Regions from separate parts of the Streptomyces sp. NPDC000983 genome, predicted to be linked through region 3. Evidence: riboswitches for the same ligand, from Rfam matches in the RefSeq annotation. Region 3 holds a riboswitch; each other region holds the start of a gene.

Region 1 (6,326 bases), on a different contig from region 3:
TGAACACGTTCAAGGGGGTGTCGAAGCCCCGGAAGGGCCAACCGGGCCCCTTTCGCGCTCCGAGAGGGCCGAATTCCTTGTGAAGAACTTCACGAACTTTCCCGGCGGGGCGTCGAAGAGGGGCCCCGGAAGGCCCCTCGAAGACGCTCAGACGCTACATGACCTGCTCAGCCGAGGCTACCGGCCAGTAATAAACAGGGCCTGCACCACCGGTCCGCGTCACCCGCCCACGACGCCGGTCCGCGCCACTCGCTCACGCCGCCGGTGCGCGCCACCGGCTCACGCCGCCGGTCCGCGTCAGCGGCTCACGCCACCGACCACGCGATGCCGTCGAGGATGTCGTGCTCGCTCACGACGACCTCCTCGGCCCCGATCCGCTCCATGATCGCCAGCAGCACCAGCGCGCCGGAGGCGATGACGTCGACCCGGCCGGGGTGCATGGACGGCACCGCCGCGCGCTCGGCGTGGGTGGAGCGCAGCAGCCACTCGGTGATCTCGCGGACGCGGTCGTGGGAGACGCGGGAGTGGTGGATGGCGGCCGAGTCGTAGGCGGGCAGCTCCTGGGCGATGGCCGACACGGTGGTGACCGAGCCGGCGAGCCCGACCAGCGTGTGCGCCTCCCGCAGCGGCACGGTCCGCTCGGCGAGGTCCAGGGCCGCCTCGATGTCGGCGCGCACGGCCTCGACCTGCTCCTCGGTGGGCGGATCGGAGACGACGCCGTCGCGCACCAGGTGACGCTCGGTCATCCGTACGCAGCCGATGTCCACGGAGCGCGCCGCGCCGACGTGTTCGTCGCCGACCACGAACTCGGTGGAGCCGCCGCCGATGTCCACGACCAGGAAGGGCCGCCGCAGCTCGGGGCGGCCCGTCAGCTCCTTGGTGGCACCGGTGAAGGAGAACTCGGCCTCCTGGTCCCCGCTGATGACCTCCGGCTCGACGCCGAGGATGTCGACGACCCCGCGCACGAAGTCCTCGCGGTTCTCGGCGTCCCGGGAGGCGGAGGTCGCCACGAAGCGGACGCGTTCGGCGCCGAGTTCCTTGATCACCTCGGCGTACTCGCGGCAGGCGGCGAAGGTCCGCTCCAGCGCCTCGGGGGCGAGCCGCCCGGTGCGGTCGACGCCCTGGCCGAGCCGCACGATGGTCATCCGGCGGTCCAGTTCGACGAGTTCGCCCGTCGCGGGGTCGCAGTCGGCGACCAGGAGGCGGATGGAGTTGGTGCCGCAGTCGACGGCGGCGACGCGGGTCACTCCCCGTCCCGTCCGTCGAGGGGCGCGGCGGCGAAGTGGCCGCCCGCGGTCGTCTCCGCGGCCCCCGCGGACTCAGCGGCCGGGACCACGCAGGCGCCCTTGCGCCACCACTCGGGCAGCATCGCGAGCGCCTCGTCGCCCAGCGGGTTCACCCCGGGCCCGGCGGCCAGCGAGTGCGCCACCAGCACATGCAGGCACTTCACCCGGTCCGGCATGCCGCCCGCGCTCGGGAACCCGGCGAGTTCCTCGATCTCGTCCCGGCGCCGGATGTAGTCCTCGTGGGCGGCGCGGTAGGCGGCGGCCAGCTCCGGGTCGCTCTCCAGACGGGCCGTCATCTCCTTCATCACCCCGTTGGCCTCCAGCGTCCCGATCGCGGACGCGGCCTTGGGGCAGGTCAGGTAGTACAGCGTCGGGAACGGCGTGCCGTCCGGCAGGCGCGGGGCCGTCTCCACCACGTCCGGCTGCCCGCACGGGCACCGGTGCGCGATGGCGCGCAGCCCGCGCGGCGGCCGGCCGAGCTGCTGCTTGAAGGCCTCGACGTCGGCGTCGGTCGGCTCGGTGCGCGGGGTGGTGGGCGGGGGCGTTTCCATCACAGTCTTTCGTCTCTTCTATCGGTCCGCGGCGTCGGACTTGTCGACGCCGTCCCAGACGTTCGCGTACCAGGGCCGGTCGGCCGCGCCCAGCTCGGTGCGCGCCTGCTTCGCCGCGTCCGGATCGACCACGACGAACCCGGTCTCCCCCGGCATCACGTAGTGCAGCCGGTCCCTGATCCGCTGCTCGGCGTAGGCGTCGTCCTGCCAGCGCGCCTTGAGGTCGCGCAGCTCCTCCACCCGCTCCCGGGCCTGCCGCTTCTGCCGCTCCAGATCGGAGATCTCGGCGCGCTGGGCGACGTACTGCCTTATCGGGTAGGCGAGCGCCACGACGAGGGAGCAGACGACGAGGGCGAGCAGGGCGGCGCGGCCGGTGAGGCGGGAACGGCGGGCCTGGCGCCTGGTCTGCGAACGGTAGACGCGGGCCGCCGTCTGCTCACCGAGCAGGCGGATCCTGGTCGCGGTGGAGAAACGGTCCCGGTCCTTGACGGCCATCTCTCACTCCCGTTCACCCACGCGCGTACGTCCCCGCACACGGTACGGGACCGAGTACGGGGACGTACGTACGACTGGCTAGGCCTTGGCGGGCTCAGCCCTTTCCGTGCTTACTGGTTCGCAGAGCGAAACCGGGGGAACGCCGAGCGGCCGGCGTACACCGCGGCGTCGTCGAGGATCTCCTCGATGCGCAGCAGCTGGTTGTACTTGGCGACACGGTCCGAGCGGGCCGGGGCGCCGGTCTTGATCTGACCGCAGTTCACGGCGACGGCGAGGTCGGCGATGGTGACGTCCTCGGTCTCGCCGGAGCGGTGGGACATCATGCACTTGAAGCCGTTGCGCTGGGCCATCTCGACGGCGTCCAGGGTCTCGGTCAGCGAGCCGATCTGGTTGACCTTGACGAGCAGGGCGTTGGCGGAGCCCTCCTCGATACCGCGGGCGAGGCGCTCGGGGTTGGTGACGAAGAGGTCGTCGCCGACGATCTGGACCTTGTCACCGAGCTTGGCGGTGATGGTGTTCCAGCCGGCCCAGTCGTCCTCGAACAGCGGGTCCTCGATGGAGACGAGCGGGTACGCGGCGACGAGGTCGGCGTAGTACTCGGTCATCTCGGCCGCCGAGCGCTCCTTGCCCTCGAAGGTGTAGACGCCGTCCTTGTAGAACTCGGACGCGGCCACGTCGAGGGCGAGGGCGATCTGCTCGCCGGGGGTGTAACCGGCCTCCTTGATGGCCTCGATGATGAGGTCCAGGGCGGCGCGGTTGGACTCCAGGTTCGGGGCGAAGCCGCCCTCGTCGCCGAGGCCGGTGGACAGGCCCTTGGTCTTCAGCACCTTCTTGAGGGTGTGGTAGACCTCGGCGCCCCAGCGCAGGGCCTCGGAGAAGGACTCCGCGCCGATGGGGGCGATCATGAACTCCTGGATGTCCACGTTGGAGTCGGCGTGCGAGCCGCCGTTCAGGATGTTCATCATCGGAACGGGCAGCAGGTGCGCGTTCGGGCCGCCCAGGTAGCGGAAGAGCGGCAGGTCGCTGGCCTCGGAGGCGGCGTGGGCGACGGCGAGGGAGACGCCGAGGATGGCGTTGGCGCCGAGCGAGCCCTTGTTGTCGGTGGCGTCCAGGTCGAACATCGCCTGGTCGATCAGGCGCTGCTCGGTGGCGTCGTAGCCGACGAGCTCCGGGCCGATCTGCTCGATGACGGCGAGGACGGCTTTCTCGACACCCTTGCCGAGGTAGCGGTTGGGGTCGCCGTCACGGAGCTCGATGGCCTCGAAGGCACCGGTGGAGGCACCGGACGGAACGGCGGCACGACCCGTGCTGCCGTCGTCGAGGCCGACCTCGACCTCGACCGTGGGGTTGCCTCGGGAGTCCAGGATTTCCCGGGCTACGACGACGTCGATGGACGGCACGAGCATCTCCTTCATGGGATGTGACGCTGGAAGTGCGGGGCACATGAGCCTTGCGACTAGAGCCTAACCGCCCCGGGGACGTAGGCCAGCCGACCGACCGTCCCGTGGACAAGGAGAGACGGTACCCATTGTTTCCCGTCGGAACAAAGCCTGGGTGAACGACGGGACAAGAAAACCCCGCCCCGGCGCGTACGGGGGAACGCGCCGGGGCGGGGGCCCGTGGGGACGGGGGGTGACCCCACGGGGCCTCCAGTATGGAGGCCCCCGATGGGGGGACCCTGTGATTCGGCTACGGGATCACTTGAGGTGGAGCTGCTGACCGGGGTAGATCAGGTCGGCGTCCGCGACGATGTCCTTGTTCAGCTTGAAGAGCTTGGCCCAGCCGCCCTTGACGTCGTGCTCCTCGGCGATGGTGCTGAGGGTGTCGCCCTTGACGACCTTGTACTCGCCGTCGCCCTTCTTGACCTTCTTGCCGGTCGGGGTGGTCACCGTCTTCTGGGCCTTCTGGGTCGTCTTGGCGGCCGGACGCTCGGCCGAACGCGAGGCGGACTGCTGCTCGGTGGAGCGCGTGGAGGTCCCGGTGGAGCCGCCGTTGTCCGTGGAGCCGGTGGAGCCGGTGGAGCCCGTGGAGCCGGTGGACGAGCCGCCGTTGTACGAGGCGCTCGACAGGCCGACGCCGCAGCTCGGCCAGGCACCCTTGCCCTGACCGGCGAGGACCTTCTCGGCGATCTCGATCTGCTGCGCCTTGCTGGCCTGGTCGGCGGTGGAGGCGTACTGCGTGCCGCCGTACGCGGCCCAGGTGGAAGCGGAGAACTGAAGGCCGCCGTAGTAACCGTTGCCCGTGTTGATGGACCAGTTGCCGCCGGACTCGCACTGGGCGACGGCGTCCCACTCGGAGGCGGTGGCGGCGGAGGCGTTGCCGGCCACCATGAGCGGGGCGGCGACGGCCGCGCCGGTCACACCGGCGATGGCGATGGCGCGAGTGGCCTTGGACGGACGACGGTGCTTGCCCTTGCCGGAAAACAGCATGGATCGATCCCCTCACCGACGCCTGCGAGGTGAGCTGTCGGGTTCGGGCCGGTTGAGTTGCCCGGCCGCGCGGCCTGTCGGTCGCACGGCTTCACCCCAAGCCGGATCCGGTGTCGAGTCTCCTCAACCGCCGGTCCCGGCGCTTACCTTGGGTCCCCCGCTCCTGCCTACGGCGCATGACGCGACGACTGTTCCCGTACGGCCACCGGCAGGATTCGGCGTGCGGCGGTCGGGGCCCGCTGCTGCGAGCGGTCACGACCGTAGGCAGGCGATCCGGGGAATTTCAAAGACGATCAGGGCTTCTGAGACTCATCCCACACTTTCACCAAAGCGGACATTCAGGTGCGAAGTGTGACGCGAACTAGCCCTGGTTTCCGACCGATTCGTCCCCTACTTCAAGGGTCTGACCGGGAGTGATACGGCTGGGGTCGGAGCCGATGGCGGACCTGTTGTCGGCGTAGAGCCCGCGCCATCCGCCGTCGAGGTCAAGGGAGTCGGCGATGCTCCCGAGGGTGTCGCCCTCGCGGACGACGTACGTCCGCTCCGCCCCGCCCTCGTCCGCGGGCTGGCCGCGGTGGCGGCCGGCACCGGTGTCCATGAGGGTGGAATTGCCGCCGACCCAGAGGATGTTGTCCGAATTGTCCAGCCCGGAGATTCCGGTGAACAGCCCCTCGGTCACACCCGAGGAGGCGCTCCCGGAGGAACCGGACGAACCCTCCGACGCCTCGGCCTCCGAGGTCTGTGACGATTCGGCAGCCTTGTCCGAGTTGTTCGCCTTATTCGACTTGCCCGACTTATCGGCATTCACCGAATCGGCCGAATCCGTCGAGCCGTTCGAGCCCTTTGAGCCCTTCGAACCGTTCGATTCACCCGAGGCCCCGGGTGACGCGGAGGCACTGGCGTCCGCCCCGGCCTCGGTCTCGTCGTCCGTGGAGGTGCCGCCGCCGATGGTGTCCAGCAGCCCGGCCGAACCGGACGAGTTGGAAGATCCGGACGAGTCGGACGAATCGCCGTCCTCTTCGAGGCCCGTGTCGATGCCGACCGAACCGGAGTCGGCGTCGAGGCCGGAGAGCGGACCGCAGGTCGGCCAGGCGGCGAGGCCCTGGTCGGCGAGTATGCGTTCGGCGACGGCTATCTGCTGGGAGCGGCTGGCCTGGTCCGGGCTGGCCGCGTACGCCTTGCCGCCGTACGCCTCCCAGTTCTCCTGGGTGACCTGGAGGCCGCCGTAGTAGCCGTTGCCGTCGTCCGCGCTCCAGGAGCCGCCGCTCTCGCATTCGGCGACCTTGTCCCAGGTGCTGCCCTCGGCCGCACTGGCGCCGGTGGCGCCGAGCAGCGGGATGGCGATGGCGGAGCCGGTCACGCCGGCCGCGACGAGGAGAGCCGGAGCCTGGCGGGGGCGACGGTGACGACCGTTCCCGGAGAGCATGCGGGGACCTTTCGCAGAACAGCAGGGACCGGCGCGGTACCCGTGGAGCGGGGCGCCGCGCTGACGAGTGAACGTATAGGCAGACGATCACTTGTCACAAGTCGATGCCGCACAGATCACGTCAAGATCACAGAGTTGA
Region 2 (6,326 bases), on a different contig from region 3:
GGCGCGGAGATCCGCTACGGCGCCGAGGTCGTCCGGATCGACCGGCGGCCCGGGCTCGGAGTGGCCGTCCGGACGGCGGACGGGCAGGTCGTACGGGCGCGGGCGCTGGTGAACTGCGCCGGGCTCCAGTGCGACACGGTCGCCCGGCTGACCGGCGACGACCCGGGGATGCGGATCGTGCCGTTCCGGGGCGAGTACTACACGCTGGCCCGGCCGGAGCTGGTGCGGGGCCTGGTGTACCCGGTGCCGGACCCGACGTTCCCGTTCCTCGGCGTGCACCTCACCCGGGGTGTCGACGGCGGCGTCCATGTGGGCCCCAACGCGGTGCCGGCGCTGGCCCGCGAGGGGTACGGCTGGGGGGTCGTACGGCCGCAGGACCTGGCGCTGACGCTGGGCTGGCCGGGGGCCTGGGCGATGGCCCGGCGGCACTGGCGGTACGGCGCGGGGGAGCTGCGCCGGTCGCTGTCGAAGGGGGCGTTCACCGCGGCCGTGCGGCGGCTGCTGCCGGCGGTCACCGAGGAGGATCTGGTGCCCGCGGCATCCGGGGTCAGGGCCCAGGCCGTGCTGCGGGACGGGACGCTGGTGGACGACTTCCTGATCCGGGAGGGCGCCCACGCCGTGCATGTGCTGAACGCGCCCTCGCCCGCCGCCACGGCGTCCCTGCCGATCGGCAGGGAGGTGGCCCGCAGGGCACTGGCGGTGCTGGCCGAGGGGTGACGGGAGACCGGCGTGCGTGACGTGACCGGAGGCGGGCGGTGGGCGCCCCGGCCGCGGTGACCTCCGTCGCCCCGGCCGCGGTGACCTCCGTCGCCCGGGCCGCCGTGACCTCCGCCTCCCGTAAAATCGACCGCACTGTGTCTGAATCCCTGCACACCCCCCGAGCCCCCCAGTCCGCCCCCGGCCACGAGCCCGGTGTGTCCGTCCGGCACACCCGGGCCAAGGGCGAGCCGCGGTTCCCCGACGGGCCCAAGGCCGATCCGGCCGGCTCCCACTTCGACCGCCGGATCAGGAGCTTCCAGCCCCGCCGGAGCCGGGTGACCGCGGGCCAGGCGGACGCGCTGCAGCGGCTGTGGCCCCAGTGGGGGCTGGACATCGACGGGCAGCGGGTGATCGACCTGGCCGAGCTGTTCGGCAACGACGGCCCGGTCGTCCTGGAGATCGGCTTCGGGATGGGGGAGGCCACCGCGCAGATGGCCGCGGCCGACCCCGGCACCAACGTGCTCGCCGTGGACGTGCACACCCCCGGCCAGGGCAACCTGCTCAACCTCGCCGACCACCACGGTCTGTCCAACATCCGGGTCGGCAACGGCGACGCCATCATCCTGCTGCGCGAGATGCTCGCCCCGGACTCCCTCGCCGGGCTCCGCGTCTACTTCCCGGACCCCTGGCCCAAGAAGCGCCACCACAAGCGGCGGCTGATCCAGCCGGAGTTCCTCAGCCTCGCCGCGACCCGGCTCGGGCCCGGCGCGCTGCTGCACTGCGCCACCGACTGGGAGCCGTACGCCGAGCAGATGCTCGACGTGCTGAGCGCGCATCCGGACTTCGAGAACACGCAGGCCGACGGCGGTTTCGCGCCGCGTCCGCAGTTCCGGCCGCTGACCCGTTTCGAGGGCCAGGGACTGGACAAGGGACATGTCGTGAACGACCTCCTCTTCAGCCGCGTACAGCAGCGTGTGGAGCAGCACGTCGAGCAGCGCGTACAGCAGCACGTCGAGCCCGCAGCGCACCGAGACGAAACCCCCGCCGGCGCCTGAGCCCGCCCCCGCCCCCCGTGCGGGCGGCGCCCCTGCCTCGTTAGGGTCGATGCCGTGGCCACCCGTCCTCCGTACCCGACGCACCCCACCGGACCCGTGGGTCCCGCCGGCGGCTCGCCGCGGCCCGCGCACTGGTGGCAGCGCGCCTGGGTGCGGTACGGCGCGCTGAGCACCCTGCTCGCCCTCTCCGGGCTGGTCATCCTCGCCCTGGTGCGCGAACAGACCGGCACCCAGGGTTTCCTGGTCGGGCTGGGGCTCGCCGTGCTGCCCGTGCCGCTGCTGATAGCCGCCTTCCGCTGGCTGGACCGGGTCGAGCCGGGCCCCTGGCGGAATCTGGTGTTCTCCTTCGCCTGGGGCGCCTGTGCCGCGGCGCTGATAGCGATCATCGCCAACAGCTTCGCCACGCGGTGGATAGCGACGGCCACCGCGGACCCGTCCAGCGCGGACACCCTCGGGGCGACGGTCATAGCGCCGGTCGTGGAGGAGTCGGCGAAGGCCGCGGCCGTCCTGCTCGTCTTCCTGTTCCGGCGGCGCGACTTCACCGGACTGGTCGACGGGGTGGTGATAGCCGGGGTCACCGCGACCGGCTTCGCGTTCACCGAGAACATCCTCTACCTCGGCACCGCCTTCGGCACCGACCAGCTCACCGGCGACAGCGGCATCGCCTCCGTCACGGCCGCCACCTTCTTCGTGCGCATCGTCATGTCCCCCTTCGCGCACCCCCTGTTCACCGTGCTCACCGGCATCGGCTTCGGCGTCGCCGCGCTGTCCGCCCCCCGGCAGCGCTGGCGGCGGATCCTGCTGCCGCCGTGCGGGCTGCTGCTCGCGATGGGCCTGCACGCGATGTGGAACGGCTCGACGGTGTTCGGCCCGTACGGCTTCTTCGCGGTGTACGCGGCGATCATGGTGCCCGCGTTCGGGCTGCTGACCTGGCTGGTGATCTGGACCCGCCAGCGCGAACTGCGCACCGTGCGCGAGGAGCTGCCCGCCTACGCCGTGGCCGGCTGGCTCGCGCCGGGCGAGCCGTTCGCGCTGGGCTCGATGCGGGCCCGCAGGCTGGCCCGCGCGCACGCCCGGCGGGGCGGCGGCCGGCGGGCGGCGCGGGAGGTGGCGCGGTACGAGGCGTACGCGACCTCGCTGGCGTTCCTGCGGCACCGGGGGCGGCGGGGCCGCGCGGGGGCCGACTTCGTCGTACGGGAGGCGGAGCTGCTGCGGGAGCTGTGGCTGCGCCGTGAGGTGGCCCGGCCGGCCCTCGACCACGCGGCCCGCGCCACGGCTCCGCGGGTGCCGGTCGTGGCGGCGCCGTGGGCGGTGTACGGGATGTACGGGTATCCGTCCCAGCCGGTGTCGCCGCCGGGGCAGCAGCCCTGGCCGGGGTACCCGGCGCATCCCGCGGGGCCGTACCCCGCGTACAACCCGTACCGGACGTAACCGGGATCAGGGCAGCAGGAACCGGCAGCCCTGATGTCGGGGGGTCGTCATCAGGACCGCCGGGGTCACCGGGGCTGGATCAGATGTTGAGGCCCTTGCTGCGCAGCCACGCGAGCGGGTCGATGCCGGAGGAGGAGCCCTCGGGGTGGACCTCCATGTGGAGGTGGGCGCCGGTGACGTTGCCGGTCGCGCCGACCCGGCCGATCACGTCGCCGGTGTTGACCTGCTGGCCCACGCTGACGCTGATCGAGGACTGGTGGGCGTACCAGATCTCGGTGCCGTCCTCCAGGGTGAGCACGGTCTTGTAGCCGTAGGAGCCGTCCCAGCCGGCGGAGGTGATGGTGCCGGTGTGGACCGCCTTGAGCAGCGTGCCCGTGGGAGCGGCGAAGTCGAGGCCGGTGTGGTAGCCGGAGGACCACATGGAGCCGGCCTGGCCGTAGGTCGAGGTGAGGGTGAAGGAGGAGGTCGGGAGGGTGTACTCCTTGGCCAGCTGGGCCAGTCGCTCCTCCTCGGCCTTCTGGCGGGCCTCTTCCTCGGCCTTCTCCTTGGCGGCGGCGGCCTTGGCCTCGGCTTCCTTCTCCGCCTTCTCGGCGGCTGCCGTGGCGGCCTTCTCGGCGGCAGCGGCGGCGGCCTCGGCGGCCTTGGTGTCGACCTGGTCCTGCTGCTGCTCGGCCTGGGCCATGATCCGGGCGCGCAGGGCCTCGCCCGCGTCGGCGGCGCCCTGCTCGGTGTCCACGGCGGTCATGCCGACGGTGCTGAGCGGGGAGGCGGCCGTCTCGGGGGCCTCGTCGCCCGCGGAGTCGTCGGAGATCAGCGGCAGGTCGGGGATGGTGATGGCGACCGGGGGCTTGCCGGACTGGGCGCTGGCCATGCCGCCCGCGCCGACGGCCGCGATGACTCCGACACCGAGGACGGTGGAGCTGCGGGCGAGCCCGCCGCCGCGCTGCTTGGCCACGCGGTGCTTGCCGCGTACCGGGCGAACGGTCTCGGCGGTGGGGTTCCACTCCTCCCACGGGCCCTCGTCGGTGCGGTAGCTGCCGTATACGAAGGTCTCGTCGCCACGCTGGCTCGGCACGAACGGGGCAGGCGGGTTTGACGCCACGTGGGCGTGCTCCTTTCCTTCCTTCTCGCCTACCGGGTTAGCTGACGGGTTCGGAGCAGGAAGGTCTCCTACGCGCGTATATCCGCCGTCGATGTTCGGCGGGATACGAGCGATTCACCCCAAGTTGGTGGTTCCCCGGTTCCCTTGCGGGATTCGGCGCGTGCGCACGGAGCCGACTCTTGTGACGGCTGGGACGACCGCGCTGCGTTATCGAACGTTAATAGACGTGAGGCTCGGATTCCAAGCTGTTCCTCTTGATCATTAAGCTTTTCGGCCGGGACTTTACGGTCATGGAGGTTTCAAATCGGGCGAGTTGGCCACACCTTCTACTCGCGAGTTTTCCTGACGGTATGTCAGTTGTTATGCGGAGGGCTGTCATCCGATCACCCCCGGTGACATGCCGGGTCTACGGACGGCCAGCAGGGCCGTGTCGTCCGTCATTCCGCCCCCGCAGCGCCGGCGCGCCTCCTCGGCCAGGGTCCGCACGACAGCGCCGGAATCGGCGAAGGACCATCCGGTCAACTGCCGCTCGGGGTCGTGGAAGGCGATGTCGAGGCCGCCGATCCGTTCCGGCGGCCGGGGCAGCACGGCGCGGCGGTCCACCTCGGCGATCCGCCGCTGTCCGGCGAGGCGCAGGTCGCCGCGGCGGACGACGGAGTTGAGCATGACGGCCGGGGGCGCGGCGGCGAAGAAGGGGGTGGCGGTGACCTGGCGGGGGTGAGCCATCGGCGCGGGGGAACGCACCGAGGGCCGGAACCCTTTCGGGTTCCGGCCCTCGGCCTTCAGTAGCGGGGACAGGATTTGAACCTGCGACCTCTGGGTTATGAGCCCAGCGAGCTACCGAGCTGCTCCACCCCGCGTCGGTGAAACCAGTGTACGTCATCCGCGGGGCCCGAAGCACACGCGTTTGTTCACGTCACGGGTGTGCGCCCGTCGCCGGGTCGGTCAGGTGGCGGTTGGGGGCCTGGGCGCGGTCCGCGTACTCGGGCAGGACCAGCACCCGCGCCCCGGCCGCCGCGAGCAGTCCGCTGCCGTCGGCGCCCGCCACGAAGGTGTCCGGTTCCCGCCAGGCGGTCACCACCCGGCGCACGCCCGCCTCCAGGATCAGCCGGGAGCAGGGCGCGGGGCGGGAGGCCCGGCGGGCGCAGGGTTCCAGGCTGCTGTAGACGGTCGCGGAGGGCAGCCGGGGGTCGGCGGGGTCGATCTTGGCGAGGGCCGCCTCCTCCGCGTGGACGACCGGGTCGTCGCCCTCCCGGGAGTGGCCGCGGGCGAGTTCGGTGCCGTCGGCGGCGACCACGACCGCCCCGACGCTGAACGCCGTCCGGGACGGCGGGCACAGTTCGGCCAGTTCGCAGGCGAGCCGCAGCCAGTGGTGGTCGGCGGTGGTGGCGTGCGCGCCGGCGCCGGGGGCGGTGGGCTCGTAGCGCATGAGGACCACGTCCTCGATACGGCGGGACTCCACCAGGCGCAGCCGTCCGGGCTGGTAGGCGCCGGGGCCGAAGAGGCGGGGCGCGTCCGGGTCGCCGACGAAGAGGGGGGCGAGGACCAGCTGGAGTTCGTCGGCCAGGCCCTCCTGGAGGAGCTGGGTGTGGACGCGGCCGCCGCCCTCGACCATCAGCCGCCGTACGCCCCGCTCGTAGAGGTCCGCCAGGAGCGGGAGCCAGTCGAGGCCGGGGCCGAGGGGGACCACGTCGGCGGCGAGCCCGAGGGCGCGGGCCCGCTCGGCGCCCTTGTCCGTGGTGTAGAGGGCCTTGGCGCCCCCGGTGTGCCAGAACCTGGCGGCCGGGTCCACGTCACCGCTGCCGCTGACCATGACCTTCAGGGGGTACTCGGGCCGACCCGCCGCGGTGCGGGCCGCGCGCCGCTCGGGGGAGTTCACCAGCAGGCGCGGGTTGTCGGCGCGGAGGGTGCCGGCGCCGATGAGGATCGCGTCGACCGAGGCCCGTACCTCGTCGACCCGGTCGAAGTCGGCGGGGCTGGAGAGCAGCAGCCGCTCGGGGCCGGTGTCGTCCAGGTAGCCGTCGAGGGAGACGGCGGCC
Region 3 (6,326 bases):
CGCTGACGCTCTCGTACACCGCGCAGTACGCGGCGTCCGCCGGTCCGAGGCCGGCCGCCCGGGCGGTCAGGCCCAGCACCACCGGCTGATGGGCGCCCTTAGGGAACTCCCCTGCGAGGGCTTCGAGTTCGGGCGAGGGCCAGGTGGCGCGGGCGGCCCGGAGCAGTTGCCGGCCGAGTCGGCGCGCGGCGACCCGGAGGGCGGGTGACGGAGTCCGGGCGTCCGCGGCCGCGTCCAGTTCGGCCGGGTCCATGCCGAGCGCGGCGGCTGCGGCGAACGCCGCCGCCACCCGCCCGACGGTGTTGAGCCGACCGCGGCAGAACTCCTCCAGGCTCGCCGCCCCGGTGACCCGCCCGGCCTTGACGGCCTCCTCCGCGCCGCCGGAGTGCGCGTGCCCTCCGGCGGGAAACCGTCCGTCGGCCAGGACGAGCAGTGCTGCCCTGGACATCAGAAGAGGAAGTACCGCTGAGCCATGGGCAGTTCAGCGGCGGGAGCTGCCTCGACCAGCTCCCCGTCGATGTGTACGGCGAAACTGTCGGGGTTGACCCGCACCTCGGGCCGGGCGTCGTTCTCGCGCATGTCGGCCTTGGTGACCCCGCGGGTGGAGTCGATCGGCACGAACCGCTTGCCGAGCCCGAGCCGCTCCGGCAGCCCGTCCTCGATGGCCAGCGGCGCCACGAAGTTCAGGGAGTTCGACGCCGGGCCGCGTCCGATCGCGCCGAACATCGGGCGCGGGAGGATCGGCTGGGGCGTGGGGATGGAGGCGTTGGCGTCGCCCATCTGCGCGTAGGCGATCTGGCCGCCCTTGAGGACGAGGTGGGGCTTGACCCCGAAGAACGCGGGCTCCCACAGCACCAGGTCGGCGAGCTTCCCGGTCTCCACCGAGCCGACCTGAGAGGCGATGCCCTGGGCGAGGGCCGGGTTGATCGTGTACTTGGCGACGTAGCGCCGGACCCGGTGGTTGTCGGCGCGGCCGTCGCCCGGCAGCGCCCCGCGCCGGCGCTTCATGACGTGCGCGGTCTGCCAGGTCCGCAGGACGACCTCGCCGACGCGTCCCATGGCCTGCGAGTCGGAGGAGATGATCGAGATGGCGCCGAGGTCGTGCAGGATGTCCTCGGCGCCGATGGTCGAGGGCCGGATGCGGGACTCGGCGAAGGCCAGGTCCTCGGGGACCGCCGGGTTGAGGTGGTGGCAGACCATCAGCATGTCGAGGTGTTCCTCGGCGGTGTTGACGGTGAACGGCCGGGTCGGGTTGGTGGAGCTGGGCAGCACATGCGCCTCGGAGACCACGGTCATGATGTCCGGCGCGTGCCCGCCGCCCGCACCCTCGGTGTGGTAGGCGTGGATGCCCCGGCCGCCGATGGCGGCGAGCGTGTCGCCCACGAATCCGGCCTCGTTGAGGGTGTCCGTGTGGATGGCGACCTGGATGCCGGTCCGGTCGGCGACGGTCAGCGAGGCGTCGATGACGGCGGGGGTGGAGCCCCAGTCCTCGTGCAGCTTCAGCGCCATCGCGCCGCCGCGGATCTGCGAGAGCATCGCCTCGTGCGAGACGGTGTTGCCCTTGCCGAGGAAGCCGATGTTGAGGGGGTACGCCTCCATCGCCTCCAGCATCCGCGCCAGGTGCCACGGCCCGGGTGTCACGGTGGTCGCCTTGGAGCCCTCGGCGGGGCCGGTGCCGCCGCCGACCAGGGTGGTGATCCCGGAGGCCAGGGCCTCGTCGGCGATCTGCGGGCAGATGAAGTGGACGTGGGCGTCGATGGCGCCGGCGGTGAGGATGCGCCCGTTGCCCGCGATGATCTCGGTCTCGGGGCCGATGACCAGGTCCGGGTGGACCCCGTCCATGGTGTCGGGGTTGCCGGCCTTGCCGATTCCGGTGATCCGGCCGTCCCGTATGCCGACGTCGGCCTTGACGACGCCCCAGTGGTCGATGACCACCACTCCGGTGACGACGGTGTCCGGGGTGCCGTCTGCGCGCGTAGCGCGCGACTGGCCCATGGACTCCCGGATGACCTTGCCGCCGCCGAAGACGGCCTCGTCCCCGGCGAGTCCGGGGCCGCCGCAGCGGTCCTCCTCGATCTCGACGAGCAGGTCGGTGTCGGCGAGCCGGATGCGGTCGCCGGTCGTCGGGCCGAACAGGTCGGCGTAGGCGGCACGCGAGATCTCAGGCATCGAGGGCACCTCCGGTCTCCCCGCGCAGTCCGGGCACGACGCGGGCGCCGGCCAGCGGGACGAGTTCGACGTCGACGGGGATTCCGGGCTCGAAGCGCACGGCGGTGCCGGCGGCGATGTTGAGCCGCCGGCCGCGGGCGGCGGCGCGGTCGAACTCCAGTCCGGGGTTGGCCTCGGCGAAGTGGTAGTGGGAGCCGACCTGGACGGGGCGGTCGGCGGCGTTGAGCACGGTCAGCCGGGTGATCTCACGGCCTTCGTTGTACACAATGGGCCCGTCCGCGAAGAGGACCTCTCCGGGAATCATCGACAGCCCCCTCAGACGATCGGGTCGTGGACGGTGACGAGCTTGGTGCCGTCGGGGAAGGTGGCCTCGACCTGGACGTCGTGGATCATCTCCGGGATGCCCTCCATGACGTCGTCGCGGGTGAGCAGCTTGCGTCCGGAGGCCATGAGCTCGGCGACCGTGCGGCCGTCGCGCGCGCCTTCGAGGATGTGCGAGGTGATGAGGGCGACCGCCTCGGGGTGATTGAGCCTCACCCCGCGGGCCCGGCGCTTCTCGGCGACGTCGGCCGCCACATGGATCAGCAGCCTCTCCTGCTCGTGCGGGGTCAGTTGCACGTCTCACCTCACAGTCCTCGCTCCGGACCGTGCGGGGCCCGGCGGCCGCGGCCACGGGCAAAGTGCCTGGTGGCGTGGAGGGAGGCTAGTTGGAGCGGGTTTCGTGCACGTTAACCGTGCCGTGACCGGAACGGGGCGCCTCCGGCCCCTCCGCGAGCCTTCGCAGGGGCCGGGCGCGGCGAGGCGGGCGAGCAGGGCGCCCCGGGGCGGGAACTGACGTTCGGTCACCCCTCACCGGCGCGCGCGCCGCGCGGGTCGTACGGTCGGCGCGGCGCGGCTCGCGCCACGCTTCCCCCGCGCTCGGACAGTTGACGCAGGTGAGCGGTGTCCGGCCGTCGGGGCGCGGCGCCGGGGCGTCCGGGCCGAAGCCGAAACGGACCAAACGGGGTACCCCCTTTCAGCGTAGGGGCGGCTCCTTTTGTCGACCCGTCAGAGTTGCGCGAAGTACGTGGTCTCACCACCTCATGGAGCGTTCCGTCCCTGGTCCGGGCATCCTCAGCCACCTCGACGATCATTCGAACGGAGCACCGTCCACCCGAACGGGTGAGTGGTGACTAACACCACAAATCCCCGGTTCCATTGGGATTTTCGGACATCGGTGAGCCAAGATCCCTGACTGACGACAAGCCCCCGCCACCGCGGCGGGGCGGTCCGGGCGGACGCCGAGTCCTGCCGCCGCCCGGATGACCGGTCGACAGGAGTGGATCGGCAGGAGTGGAGGACCCGAGCACGACGGGTCGCCGGCGCGGAGGTTCGCGTCGAGCAGCCCTTGGGGTGAAGCCGCATCGCGGCCGGGCAACTTCGCCAGCCCGAATCCGACAGGTCATCCTTCACAGGCGGCTGACGAAGGGTTGCGCATGACTGCGCTCAATCGTGTCCCGTCGCTGATGGTCCGGGCCGGTACGGCCTCGGCCCTCACCATCGCCGCCATGGGCGGCTCGATCGTGGCCCCCGGCCTCTCCGCCGAAGCGGAGGCGGCCACCCCGGCGACGAAGGCACTCCAGGTCGCGGCCTCCAAGAAGGGCTCCCCGTACAAGTGGGGCGCCACCGGACCGCACCGCTTCGACTGCTCCGGGCTCACGCTGTACGCGTTCAAGAAGGCGGGCAAGAAGCTGCCCCGCACCGCGGCCCAGCAGTACAACAAGACCCGCCACATCTCCGCGGGCAGCCGCAAGGCGGGTGACCTCGTGTTCTTCCACTCGGGGTCGAACATCTACCACGTCGGCATCTACGCCGGGAAGGGCAAGCTCTGGCACTCCCCGAAGACCGGTGACGTGGTGAGGCTGCAGAAGATCTGGACCAGGAGCGTCTGGTACGGCCGGGTGAGCTGACCCGGCGCCCCGAGGGGCGGCGGCGTCCCTGACTCGCCGCCGCCCCGACGGGGCCTCAGAACGCCGCCTCCAGCAGCAGGACGGCGCCGAGGACCGTCAGCGCGGTGCCGGTGACGCCCTCGACGAGCCGGGCGGCCCGCGGCCTGCGCAGCCACCGGCCGAGGCGGTCCACGAGCAGGGCGACGGCCGGGAACCACAGCAGGGCCAGCACCACCACGATCAGCGCCAGCAGGAGCGTGCGGGGCAGCACCGGGGCACCCGCGGGCACGAACTGGGGCAGCAGGCTGAGGAACGTGATCGGCGCCTTGGGGTTGAGGGCGTTGGTGACGAACCCCTGCCGCAGCGGACGCGCGGCACCGGCCGCCTGCGCGGGCGCTTCCCCTGGCACTTCCCCGGCCTCTGCGCTCCGGGGTCGGCGCAGCCCGAGCAGGGTGCGCGCGCCGAGGTACAGCACATAGCCGCCGCCCAGCACCTGGAGCGTGCGGAACAGGGCCGGAACCGCGGTCAGCACGGCGGCGACGCCGGCGACCGCCAGCGCCGTGTGCAGGAGCAGTCCGCCCGCGATGCCGAGCGCGCAGGCGATCCCGGCCCGGCGCGAGACCAGGGCGTTGCGTACGACGACGGTGAAGTCGGCCCCGGGCATGGCGACCATGCCAGCGGCGACCCCGGTGAAGGCGAGCAGCTGTGCGTCCATGGGACCAGCCTGCCGCCGTACGGGCTTCAGCAGGTATTTCGAATAGCCTGGGTCTGCCTTAAGCATTGCTTTGGGCTGTCGCTCCTTCCAGGCAGGTGTCCCGGCATGTACGACCCCACGCGGCTGGCGGCGCTGGTCGCGGTCGCCGAGTCCGGTTCGATCACCCGGGCCGCCGAGCGGCTCGGCTACACCCCGCCGGCGCTCTCCCAGCAGCTGGCCAAGCTGGAGCGGGAGGCGGGCACGGCGCTGCTCGTCCGGCACCATCGCGGGGCCCGGCTCACCGGGGCGGGCGAGCTGCTGGTGGCGCGGGCCCGCCGGGTGCTCGACGAGCTGGAGCGGGCCCGGCACGAGCTGGCCCGGCTCACCGGTCTGACCGGGGGCACACTGCGGCTGGGCACCTTCCAGACCGCCGGTGTCCATCTGCTGCCGCCGGTGCTCAGCGCCTTCCGCCGCGCCCACCCGGACGTGGAGCTGACCGTCACGAACCATGAACCGCCCGGCGGGGTCGCCGCGGTGGCCGCCGGTGAGATCGATCTGGCGCTGACGCACACCTACGAGCCCGCGGAGCCGGTGCCGGTGCCCTCGTCGGTGGTCCTGGAACCGGTGCTGGTGGAGGAGCTGGTCCTGGTGACCGCGCCGGGCCATGTGCTGGCCGAAAAGACCTCGCGGCTGCCGCTGAGCGAGCTGGCCGGGCAGCCGTTGATCAGCATGGCGCCGGACCATCCGGCCCGGCGGGGCGTGGAGGAGGTGTTGGCCCGGGCGGGGGCCACGCCGTCGGTGCTGGTGGAGACCCCGGTGTACGCGCTGGTGTGCGCTCTGGTCAGCGCGGGGCTGGGGGTCGGGGTGGTGCCGGAGATGGTGGCGCGGACCGCCGTCACCCCGGTGGGGACGCGGGCGCTGGAGGGGGGAGGACTGCGCCGTACGATCTCGGTCGCCCGGCGCTCGGGCGGCACGACACCCGCCGTGGACGCGTTCGGGGCGTTGCTGCGGGGCGCGTTCGCTAAGGCTCCTGGTGGACCGCGGTGGTGACCTGTTGGGCCGGTACGGTCCAGGGGAGTTCGATGGAGACCGTCTTGCCGCCCTCCCGGGTCGGCCTGACTCTGAGCCGGCCGCCGCACTCGGCGGTCAGCCAGCGGATGATCACCAGTCCGCGGCCGTTGTCCTGCTGCACGGCGGCCGGCAGGCGTTTGGGGAAGCGGGGGTGGCTGTCGGTGACCCCGATGCGCAGTTGTTCGTCCTGGTGCAGCTCGATGTCGACCGTGAAGGTGGGTGACTGCCCCAGGGTGTGCTGCACGGCGTTGGTGGCCAGTTCGGAGACGATGAGCCGGATGGTGTCGGCCGCGTCCGTGTCGGAGGGCAGCCCCCATTCCGCGAGGGTGCCGAGCACGTAGCCGCGGGCGGCGGAGACCGAGGCGGGATCGCTCGGCAGAGTGACGGATGCTTCCAGATGGTCTGCCATGGCGACGTCGTCCCTTTCCCACGGGACCGTAGTCCGACACGGAGCGGATGGTTCG

The links. Region 3 has a riboswitch for cyclic di-AMP ahead of ABT296_RS20190 (C40 family peptidase). Riboswitches for the same ligand answer to the same signal wherever they lie in the genome.
Region 1: another riboswitch for cyclic di-AMP. It lies ahead of ABT296_RS17415 (transglycosylase family protein); the one in region 3 lies ahead of ABT296_RS20190 (C40 family peptidase).
Region 2: another riboswitch for cyclic di-AMP. It lies ahead of ABT296_RS02010 (M23 family metallopeptidase); the one in region 3 lies ahead of ABT296_RS20190 (C40 family peptidase).

The regions. Positions count from the first base shown of each region.
Region 1 covers NZ_JBEPBM010000013.1:132,785-139,110, reverse strand. Annotated here, with positions in the region: gene ABT296_RS17435 (Ppx/GppA phosphatase family protein) at 306-1,247, opposite strand; gene ABT296_RS17430 (DUF501 domain-containing protein) at 1,244-1,837, opposite strand; gene ABT296_RS17425 (FtsB family cell division protein) at 1,856-2,332, opposite strand; gene eno (phosphopyruvate hydratase) at 2,443-3,732, opposite strand; gene ABT296_RS17415 (transglycosylase family protein) at 4,030-4,761, opposite strand; cyclic di-AMP (ydaO/yuaA leader) riboswitch at 4,766-4,946, opposite strand; gene ABT296_RS17410 (transglycosylase family protein) at 5,123-6,187, opposite strand.
Region 2 covers NZ_JBEPBM010000002.1:14,355-20,680, forward strand. Annotated here, with positions in the region: gene lhgD (L-2-hydroxyglutarate dehydrogenase) at 1-717, shown strand, start outside; gene trmB (tRNA (guanosine(46)-N7)-methyltransferase TrmB) at 855-1,754, shown strand; gene ABT296_RS02005 (PrsW family intramembrane metalloprotease) at 1,809-3,185, shown strand; gene ABT296_RS02010 (M23 family metallopeptidase) at 3,265-4,287, opposite strand; cyclic di-AMP (ydaO/yuaA leader) riboswitch at 4,299-4,456, opposite strand; gene ABT296_RS02015 (hypothetical protein) at 4,663-5,013, opposite strand; tRNA gene ABT296_RS02020 (tRNA-Met) at 5,074-5,147, opposite strand; gene ABT296_RS02025 (dihydrofolate reductase family protein) at 5,204-6,326, opposite strand, start outside.
Region 3 covers NZ_JBEPBM010000016.1:116,715-123,040, reverse strand. Annotated here, with positions in the region: gene ABT296_RS20210 (urease accessory protein UreF) at 1-448, opposite strand, end outside; gene ABT296_RS20205 (urease subunit alpha) at 448-2,169, opposite strand; gene ABT296_RS20200 (urease subunit beta) at 2,162-2,473, opposite strand; gene ABT296_RS20195 (urease subunit gamma) at 2,485-2,787, opposite strand; cyclic di-AMP (ydaO/yuaA leader) riboswitch at 3,516-3,641, shown strand; gene ABT296_RS20190 (C40 family peptidase) at 3,645-4,118, shown strand; gene ABT296_RS20185 (LysE family translocator) at 4,174-4,812, opposite strand; gene ABT296_RS20180 (LysR family transcriptional regulator) at 4,918-5,841, shown strand; gene ABT296_RS20175 (ATP-binding protein) at 5,813-6,271, opposite strand.